4 regions of the Paenibacillus sp. FSL R5-0527 genome follow, and region 4 is predicted to be linked to each of the others. Evidence: predicted binding sites of a transcription regulator. Region 4 holds the regulator's gene; each other region holds the start of a gene.
The links. Region 4 encodes Rex, which represses fermentation and respiration genes when NADH is low (regulators of the CRP and FNR family bind a similar motif). Its sites were predicted from a motif close to TTGTGAAATATTTCACAA; they were not measured.
Positions count from the first base shown of each region.

Region 1: a site for Rex is predicted at 1,123-1,140, ahead of NYE69_RS00110 (formate/nitrite transporter family protein). Genes of this name have one in related genera too.
Region 2: a site for Rex is predicted at 1,098-1,115, ahead of arcA (arginine deiminase). Genes of this name have one in related genera too.
Region 3: a site for Rex is predicted at 1,226-1,243, ahead of NYE69_RS13425 (DUF2249 domain-containing protein). Genes of this name have one in related genera too.

Region 1 is NZ_JBBOYI010000001.1:23,075-25,278, reverse strand. It holds gene NYE69_RS00115 (FAD-dependent oxidoreductase) at 1-930, shown strand, start outside; gene NYE69_RS00110 (formate/nitrite transporter family protein) at 1,230-2,075, shown strand.
Region 2 is NZ_JBBOYI010000001.1:5,856,734-5,858,937, forward strand. It holds gene arcA (arginine deiminase) at 1-1,008, opposite strand, end outside; gene argR (arginine repressor) at 1,303-1,755, opposite strand; gene NYE69_RS26030 (alpha/beta hydrolase) at 1,920-2,204, opposite strand, start outside.
Region 3 is NZ_JBBOYI010000001.1:3,034,679-3,036,882, reverse strand. It holds gene NYE69_RS13435 (DRTGG domain-containing protein) at 1-302, opposite strand, end outside; gene NYE69_RS13430 (YwiC-like family protein) at 355-1,077, opposite strand; gene NYE69_RS13425 (DUF2249 domain-containing protein) at 1,324-1,557, shown strand; gene NYE69_RS13420 (DUF2249 domain-containing protein) at 1,578-1,814, shown strand; gene NYE69_RS13415 (TIGR04053 family radical SAM/SPASM domain-containing protein) at 2,053-2,204, opposite strand, start outside.
Region 4 is NZ_JBBOYI010000001.1:5,080,607-5,082,810, reverse strand. It holds gene dinG (ATP-dependent DNA helicase DinG) at 1-952, shown strand, start outside; gene NYE69_RS22415 (redox-sensing transcriptional repressor Rex) at 965-1,621, shown strand; gene NYE69_RS22410 (amidohydrolase) at 1,611-2,204, shown strand, end outside.

The sequences.
Region 1 (2,204 bases), 5.1 Mb from region 4:
AAACAGGCGCAAAATATCGTCGTCGTAGGCGCCGGTTATATCGGCGTGGAGCTTGTGGAAGCTTTTCAATTGAACGGCAAGCAGGTCACTTTGATCGACGCGGAGGAGCGGATTTTGAGCAAATACCTGGATCCGGAGTACACGGACAAAATCGAGCAATCGCTTAGCGAACACGGTATTCGGCTGGCGCTCGGACAGAAGGTAACCCGCTTTGAGGGCGAGGCAGGCAAGGTAACCCGCGTCGTGACCGATCAGGGTAAATACGACGCCGACATGGTGATCATGTGCATTGGCTTCCGTCCGAATACCGGGCTGCTTGAAGGCCAAGTAGATATGCTCGACAATGGGGCGATCATCGTCGACGAATATATGCGCACCAGCAAGCCGGACGTTTATGCGGCTGGCGACAGCTGCGCGGTGTTTTACAACCCGACCGGCAAACACGCCTACATTCCGCTGGCCACGAACGCGGTCCGCATGGGGACGCTGGTCGCCCGCAATCTGGCGGCGCCAACCGTAAAATACCTTGGCACCCAGGGAACCTCGGGCATCAAGATTTACGAGGACAACATCGCGGCAACCGGTTTGACGGAAGCGGCCGCCAAGGATGCGGGGCTTGAGGCTGAGGCGGTGCTTATTAACGACAATTACCGGCCTGAATTCATGCCGACCCATGAACAGGTTACGCTAAAGGTCGTTTTCGAACCGAACACGCGGCGCATCCTGGGCGCGCAAATTATGTCGAAAGCGGATCTGACCCAGTCGATCAACACGATGTCGGTATGCATTCAAAACGGCATGAAGATGGAGGAACTGGCTTTTGTCGACTTCTTCTTCCAGCCGCATTACAACAAGCCGTGGAACTTCCTGAACAGCGCCGGCCTTGGCGTGCTGCCGGAGGTGCCAAGCAAGGAGTCTGTGCACGCTTGACGGGGGCAGAAGAAAGCGAGCCATTAATTTAATCTTCGCCGTTTTCGCCGTTATCGCGAAGCGGCCATAATCGGCCGACGGAAGAAGCCTAGCGGGATCAACCCCCGGAGCTTCGGATGCCGGCCTTTTTTTGCCATTGGCGGGAAGAAGGGGAGAGGGACACCGGTAACGGGAGGAATGCTGGCGGATTAAATGTGAATTTTTTCACCATCCGTGATTTATGTTATTTATTTGGAGGAAGCGGGGACGCTACAATAGACTCGGGCAGTAAAGTGAGACGAATAGAAGGAGACTTGATCATGGCTTACCATAAACCCGCGCAGATTGCCGAAGTGACCGTGGAGAACGGGATAAAAAAGGCGCATAATCCGCTGTTGACCGTGCTGATCCTCGGGTTTCTCGGCGGAGCGTTTATCGCTCTCGGTTTTCTGCTGGATATCCGCGTCATCGCCAGCGCCCCGGAGGAGTGGGGGAGCTTTGCCACATTCATCGGCGCGGCGGTGTTCCCGATCGGCCTTATACTCGTGCTTTTGGCTGGCGGAGAGTTGCTGACGGGGAATATGATGGCCGTTCCCCTGGCCCGGATGGCGGGGCGGATATCGACCGGCGAAGTGTGCAAAAACCTGGTGCTGATCACATTAAGCAACTTTGTCGGAGCGCTGTTTGTCGCTTATTTTTTCGGCCATGTCGTCGGATTGACGGCAAGCGGGCCGTATTTGGATAAACTGGTCGATATGGCGGGGCATAAGCTGGACGACAGCTTCCTGCCGGCGTTTGTTTCCGGGATCGGCTGCAACTGGCTGGTGGCCCTGGCCGTCTGGCTGTCTTACGGGGCCGATAATATGAGCGGCAAAATCCTCGGCATCTGGTTCCCGACGATGGCGTTTGTCGCCATCGGCTTTCAGCACGTCGTGGCCAATATGTTTCTGATTCCGGCGGCGATTTTCGAAGGGTATTACTCCTGGAGCGAATATCTCGGCAATTTCGTCCCGGTTTGGCTCGGCAATTTGACCGGCGGCGGGCTGTTCGTGGCCGGGGCGTATTGGACGGCTTATTTGAAGGATAGGGGAACGAAAGCCGATTCCGGCGCAGGCCAGGGGGCAGGGGCTTCCGTATCCGCTAAGACGGGCAGCAGAACGGCTTAGGATGTAACGGCTTAGGGCGTAAGGGCTTAAGGCGTGAGATTTAGGGTGTAAGATTTAAGGTGTACTCGGAGTAGCTCTATCATTGGCTTGATCCGTATTGGCCGGCATGATCCGTGACGGCATGACAGG
Region 2 (2,204 bases), 780 kb from region 4:
GCAAGGAATGAGAACCAAATCCTTTAAGCCCAATACCTCTTTTAGCGATTCTATTAAAGAAGTGTGGCGGGTAATTTTAAGCGTTTCTTCATCCGGACCTTGCTCCAAAACATAAATATTCATATTCCCTTGCGGTCCCTGGATCGCCGGATGAATGGTAAATTTATCATAATCAACCATCGTAAATACGGTGTCCAAATGCATAAATGCCCGGCATTTTGGGATTTCTATGGCCAGCACTCGCTTGAACTTTTCTTGGCGGCTAAATAGATTTAGGGCTAATCGTTCGATGGCTTTAGCTGAAGTGCGGGCAGACACGCCAATGGCAATCGTTTCTTCATTCAAAATGAGCTCATCGCCGCCTTCAATGGGAGATTGATAGTTGCGATCCAGCCAAACCGGCACATGATGACCGGCAAATCTCGGGTGATGATTGATAATGTACTCCATAAACAATGATTCACGTCTGCGTGCGGTTTCTCTCATTTTATTAATCGTTAATCCGTCGCCAATAACCGCTGCGGGATCACGGGTAAAATACAAATTCGGCATGGGAACCAAATAAAACGGGGAATGATCCTCCATAAATTCATAGAGTTGCATTTTCTGGCTCGTTTCAATTTCGTTTTTCCTTACCCCGCTCATTATTTTTTGAACTAAATCTTCATTGGCGAAGGAAAGTAAATATTCTTTTAAAATTTGCTGTGAAACATCTCCTTCAGCCCTTGCTTCCTCTAAAACACGGTCAACAAATTCTTCTCTCAATTTCTTATCCGCCAACGCCTCAGCCGCGAGTTTTTCCAAATAAAGAACTTCAATTCCCCGATTGCGTAATGTTTGGGCAAAATAATCATGTTCTTTTTGAATCACCGGCAAATAGGGGATATCGTCAAATAATAACGGCTGCAAATAATCCGGCGTTAAGTTTTCCAATTCCTGTCCAGGGCGTTTTAATAAAACCGTTTGTAATTCCCCAATTTCCGAAGCAACATGCATGGGATGCTCCATTTGCTGTACCTCCTTTGTAGGCTTTGATGTTTACAAGGACATCATAAAGGGTCCATGCTTTCCGCCTCGTGAAAACGCCAGCATATTTGTCGTGAAATATTGCACAATTTTATTTTTAAAATCATAAAAATCTGTATTTTTATAAAGGATTTTTTCCATTTTTTTGCGAAACCTATTTTATACTGCGCATATATGATGAATAACAAGAAAAAGAGCGAAGGCATGCCCGCTTCAGGCAGCCTACGCTCTTTTCAAGCAATCTCGTATTCTCAATTGACCATCTACCAGCTGATTTTATCTAAAAATCAAATTAAATCTTTCTTCTAAAATCTTTCGCTCCGATCGGTTCCGGGAAATGACAAGACAGGTATCATTCCCGCATATGCAACCCGCCATTTCTTTCCAATTTAGATTATCCAATAAAACACCGATAACATGCGCATTGCCAGGCAACGTTTTAATAATCGTTAATTGATCAACATAATCAATCCTTATAACCACTTCTTGCAACTTCCTCTTTAACTTCAAATCCGTTTGCAAAGCCATTTCTGAAGAAGCATGATATATCATAAGTCCTTTCGGAGAAGCTATTTTGATTAAATTCAGCTCACGGATATCCCGTGAAATCGTAGCTTGCGTTACCATCACATCTTGTTCTGCCAACAATTCTACCAACTTCTCTTGGGTTTCTATTTCATATTCGCTCACCAATTGCTTAATTAATCTTTGTCTTTTTTCTTTTTTCATAGAAAGGCACTCCTTTTTATATTTATAGCATTATCACAATCTTGCTCTAATTTTCTATTATTTGCTATTAAGAGGGATGCAGAAATTCCACATCATACCTTGTCCCGAACTAAAAAAAGGCTGCCATGTTCTTACACATGGCAACCTCCGGGAAACATAACCGTTTAATATTCAAATGCAAACTGCCGGCCCAGCCACTCCAAGCATAACGGAAACCAGGTGGCCAGATGGTCGTCGGGATCGCCTACCTCCGTGCTGCACATCGACATCCCGTGTCTGCCGTTTTGGTAGAGATGGCATTCGAAAGGCACGCCGGCTCGCCGCAGCGCCGAAGCGAACAGCATGGAATTTTCCACCGGCACGGCAGCGTCCTCCACTGTATGCCACAAAAAAGCGGGAGGCGTTGAGGCGGTTACATATTTCTCCAGCGAAAACGACGCTTCCCGTTC
Region 3 (2,204 bases), 2.0 Mb from region 4:
GTTTTGTCCAGCCCTTCGCCGCCGCCAAGCACATGTCCCTCCACGATGTCGACCACATCGCCGAACGTAAGCTGATCGGAGATGTTCCGCGGTTTCTTCTCCACGCGAACGGTGCCGATCCGCTCCTTGGTGATGACGATGCCGAGGTTTTCCGCCTCTTTGACCGCGCGGTAGGCCGTTCCCTCGCTCACGCCCATCGCTTTGGCCAGCTTGCGCACGGAAATTTTCGTACCGATCTTAAGTTGTTCGATATGTTGAAGCAGCTGCTCGTGTTTTGTGACGCTTTCTTCCTGCCCCTCCAACTGTTATACCCCCTTGCCCGAATCTGTACTACTCTGTTTCCATTATACACGTTCAGGCATAAGTCATCCATACGGCCGCAAGCACGATCACGGAATAGACAATTTCCATGATTCCGGTTTGCTTTGCCGTGATCCGTATGCGCGGACACCATGCGGCCCTGGCCAGCAGCAGCAAAGCCGGCAGCAATAGCGGAAGGGGGAACAGCCATGCGGCGAGCAGCGCCAATATCAGGTGGTAGCTCACGGAATAGAAATAGAACCGGGGGTTGTTCCGCTCGCGGATGATCGTTTTGACGTAAAAAGCCGTGCCCGCGAAATAGCCGATGCTGATCAAAAACAGCTCCACGGCTGCCCCGTAGTCCGTACCTCCGCCCAAATTGAAAGAAACAAACACCATGATGCTGAACTGCACGATGGCGGCGATGTCGTTAATCAGGGCGCGTTCGCGTTTTTGCCTGGCGTAGTAGACGTTGACGGCAAACAAAGGCAGGAACAGCAGGGCCATCAAGATGACGTCGGGGCGAAGCAAGGCGAGCGCCGTTCCGGCAGGGACGAGAAGCGTTCCATACAGCAAGGCCGGTTTGCGGTAGCGGTCGCCTTTGCCCGTGCGGACCCACTGCAGCAAAGGAAACATCAGCAAGTAGATCAGCAGCCAGCAAGCAAACAGCAGGGCATGGATCCACCCGGGGGTCGAGGCGGCCATGCCGAATAGGAACGGAAGGACCAACATCGCCCAGGCTCCATGCTGATTGGGGATATAATGCTTCAAGCGCATGACGGCGTCCTCTCCTTTTTTTTCAAATGGATGGGGCAAATTACGGATCATTATATCCGCCGGAGGAAATCGCTCCAGTGACGCCGGTCACTGTAATCATGACAGCTTCCCAACAGAAAAAAGAGCGAATATCATGCCGTTTTTTATCTTGTGACTGATATCACAATCCATTCCGAAGCCGTTGATATAATGAGGGCGAACGGTAAGATTTTAAATTTTAACTAATCAATTAGGGAGGACTTCAAAATGAATCCGATTAAAGCAACCGTAAACGCCACCGAGTATCCGCCGCAGCTTAAGCATAAAACTATTTTTGACGCTTACGAAGCCCTGCATCCGGGAGAAGCCATGCTGCTGATCAACGATCATGACCCGGTACCGCTGCGTTATCAATTTGAGGCGATGCATCCCGGACGGTTCACTTGGGAGTATCTTGAAGAAGGGCCAGACACATTCCGGGTGAAAATCGGCAAAAATTAAAGCTTGGAGGGGGACGAATCATGGAGAACCGGGTTGTCGAGCTTGATGTACGCCCGCAGCTGCGCCAGGGAGCGGAGCCGTTAGGAAACATTATGAGCACCGTTAAGCAGTTGAAGGAAGGCGAGATTTTCGTCCTGCACGCCACGCTCAAGCCCGTTCCGCTGCTGAAGCTGATGGAACTTAGAGGGTACCGCAATCAATGCGAGCAGGTGGCGGAGGAGCACTGGAAAGTAACCTTCGAACGAAAAAGCAAGTGAACCCCCGGAAATAAAGGCTAGAGGCAAAGCGGCAAGCGGGTTTGTTGACCCGGGAAGGTACGGCCGTTAAAGCAAGGAGGATACGGGAACCGGTGATGCCGGCCCCTGTATCCTCTCTTTTTGCATAGCTGCCGCAACGGTTCGGCCGAATAACCGCAATATTCGCGAAAAACCCATTTCCTCGAGTTCCTCGAACTTCTTGGGCTCCTCTGGCTCCTCAAGCTCCTCGGCCGGGAAGCTACCTTTGCTCATACCCCCGCGGTACATAAGCGCAATACGGATCGCTTTCCAGATAATCGCCGGTCACGGCGTACGCCCTGGCCCGGGAACCGCCGCAAAGCTGCTTGAACTCGCAGGCGCCGCATTTGCCTTTCAGCAGTGTCTTGTCGC
Region 4 (2,204 bases):
GCTGGAGAGCGAGGAGACGGTGTACTGGATGGAAGCGAACGGGAATTTCCGCAGCCGCTCCCTGCAGATGTATGCCGTTCCGATCGACGTTAGCGCGCAATTGAAGGAATACTTTTTCGACAGAAAAAAAAGCGTGGTGATGACCTCGGCGACGCTGTCGGTCGACAAGTCGTTCCAGTATATGATCGAACAGCTGGGACTGACGGAAGCGGCCGGGGAAGGACGGCTGAACACGGCGATGCTGCCGTCGCCGTTTGATTACCGCAGCCAGGCTCTGCTCGTCATCCCGCGCGATTTTCCGAGCGTGAAGGGGAGCGTGGGCGACGACCATTTCGTCAGCACGCTGGTGCGTTCGCTCGCCGATACCGCGGTTGCGACGCAAGGCCGTATGCTGGTGCTGTTCACATCGTACCGGATGCTGCGGCAGGTTTACGAGCCGTTGAAGGAGCTATTGTCGGCGCAAGGAATCACGGTCATCGGCCAGGGGATGGACAGCGGCAGCCGCAGCAAGCTGACCCGGCGCTTTCAGGGCCAGGCGGCGTCAGTGCTGCTGGGGACGAGCAGCTTCTGGGAAGGCGTGGACATTCCGGGCGAAGCGTTGACGAGCCTGGCGATCGTCCGCCTGCCCTTCCAGCCTCCCAACCATCCGCTGGTGGAAGCGAAAAGCGAACGGCTGCAGAAGGAGAAGAAAAATCCTTTCATGAAACTGTCCGTGCCCCAGGCGGTCATCCGCTTCAAGCAGGGATTCGGCAGGCTCGTCCGCTCCTCGCAGGACCGGGGGATCGTGGTTGTTTACGATACCCGCATCTTGGAGTCTTACTACGGGAAATACTTTTTATATTCACTGCCCGGGCCGAAGATGGAGCATATGCCGCTCACTCAGATGGTTCCGCGCATATCGGAATGGTTAAATCCGGGAGACGAAAACGTCTCTAAGTCCGCGTCAGAATAGGGGGATAAACGTATGAAATCCGAAAAAATTTCCGATGCCGTCGTCCGCCGGCTGCCGGTGTATTTGCGGTTCCTCAACGAGCTGAGCCGGCGCGAAGTGCCTACGGTGTCCTCGCAGGAGCTCGGCCAGAAGCTGGACCTCAACCCGGCCCAGATCCGCAAGGATCTGGCCTACTTCGGCGATTTCGGGCGAAAGGGCATCGGCTACGATGTCGCGTATTTGATCGAGAAAATCCAGCAAATCCTCAACTTGGACCAGCAGATCAACGTTGCGCTGGTCGGCGCCGGTAATTTGGGGCAGGCGCTTTCGAATTACAACGCTTATTTGAAAGACAACATGAAAATCGTGGCGGTGTTCGACGCCTCTCCGGCCAAGATCGGCACGCAAATCAACAACATCACGATCCAGCCGATCGAAGAGCTGACGGAAACGGTGCGGGAGAAAAATGTCCGGATCGGGATCATTACCGTCCCGGATTACGAAGCGCAGCGCGTGGCGGATCAATTGGTGGCGGCGGGAATCGGGGCCATTCTGAACTTCGCTCCGACGATTTTGAAGGTGCCTCCGGAAGTCCGCATCCATGCCGCCGATTTCACGACCGATTTGCTCAGTCTGGCTTATTACTTGAATGACGGAAGCGGAAAGGAACAACCTGCCCATGAGTCGTAAATGGTTAATCAAGAACGGAACCTTTGTCGTGTTCGAACAAGATCGTTCCATTGTACAGGGCTATATGCTCGTTGAGGGCGACACGATTTCCTATATCGGCGAGCAGCTTCCTGAAGGGGCGGAAGACGCGGAAACCTTCGACGGAAAAGGGCTGCTGTTCATGCCGGGGCTGATCAACACGCACGGCCACGCGGCGATGTCGCTGCTGCGCGGATACGGCGACGACATGGTGCTGCAGACCTGGCTTCAGGAAAAAATGTGGCCGATGGAAGCCAAGTTCACCGCCGGCGATGTGTACGCCGGGACGGCGTTGTCCGTGCTGGAGATGCTGAAAGGCGGAACGACCACGTTCCTGGACATGTACGACCATATGGATGAAGTGGCCAAAGTGGTTCAGGAGTCGGGCATCCGCGCCGTGCTGATGCGCGGCGTCATCGGGTTGTGCCCGCCGGACGTGCAGCAGCAGAAGCTGAACGAAGCGATCGCGTTTGCGAAAAATTGGCACGGCCGGGCGGACGGCCGAATCACGGCGATGATTTCGCCGCACGGGCCGTACACCTGTCCGCCGGAATTTTTCGAGAAA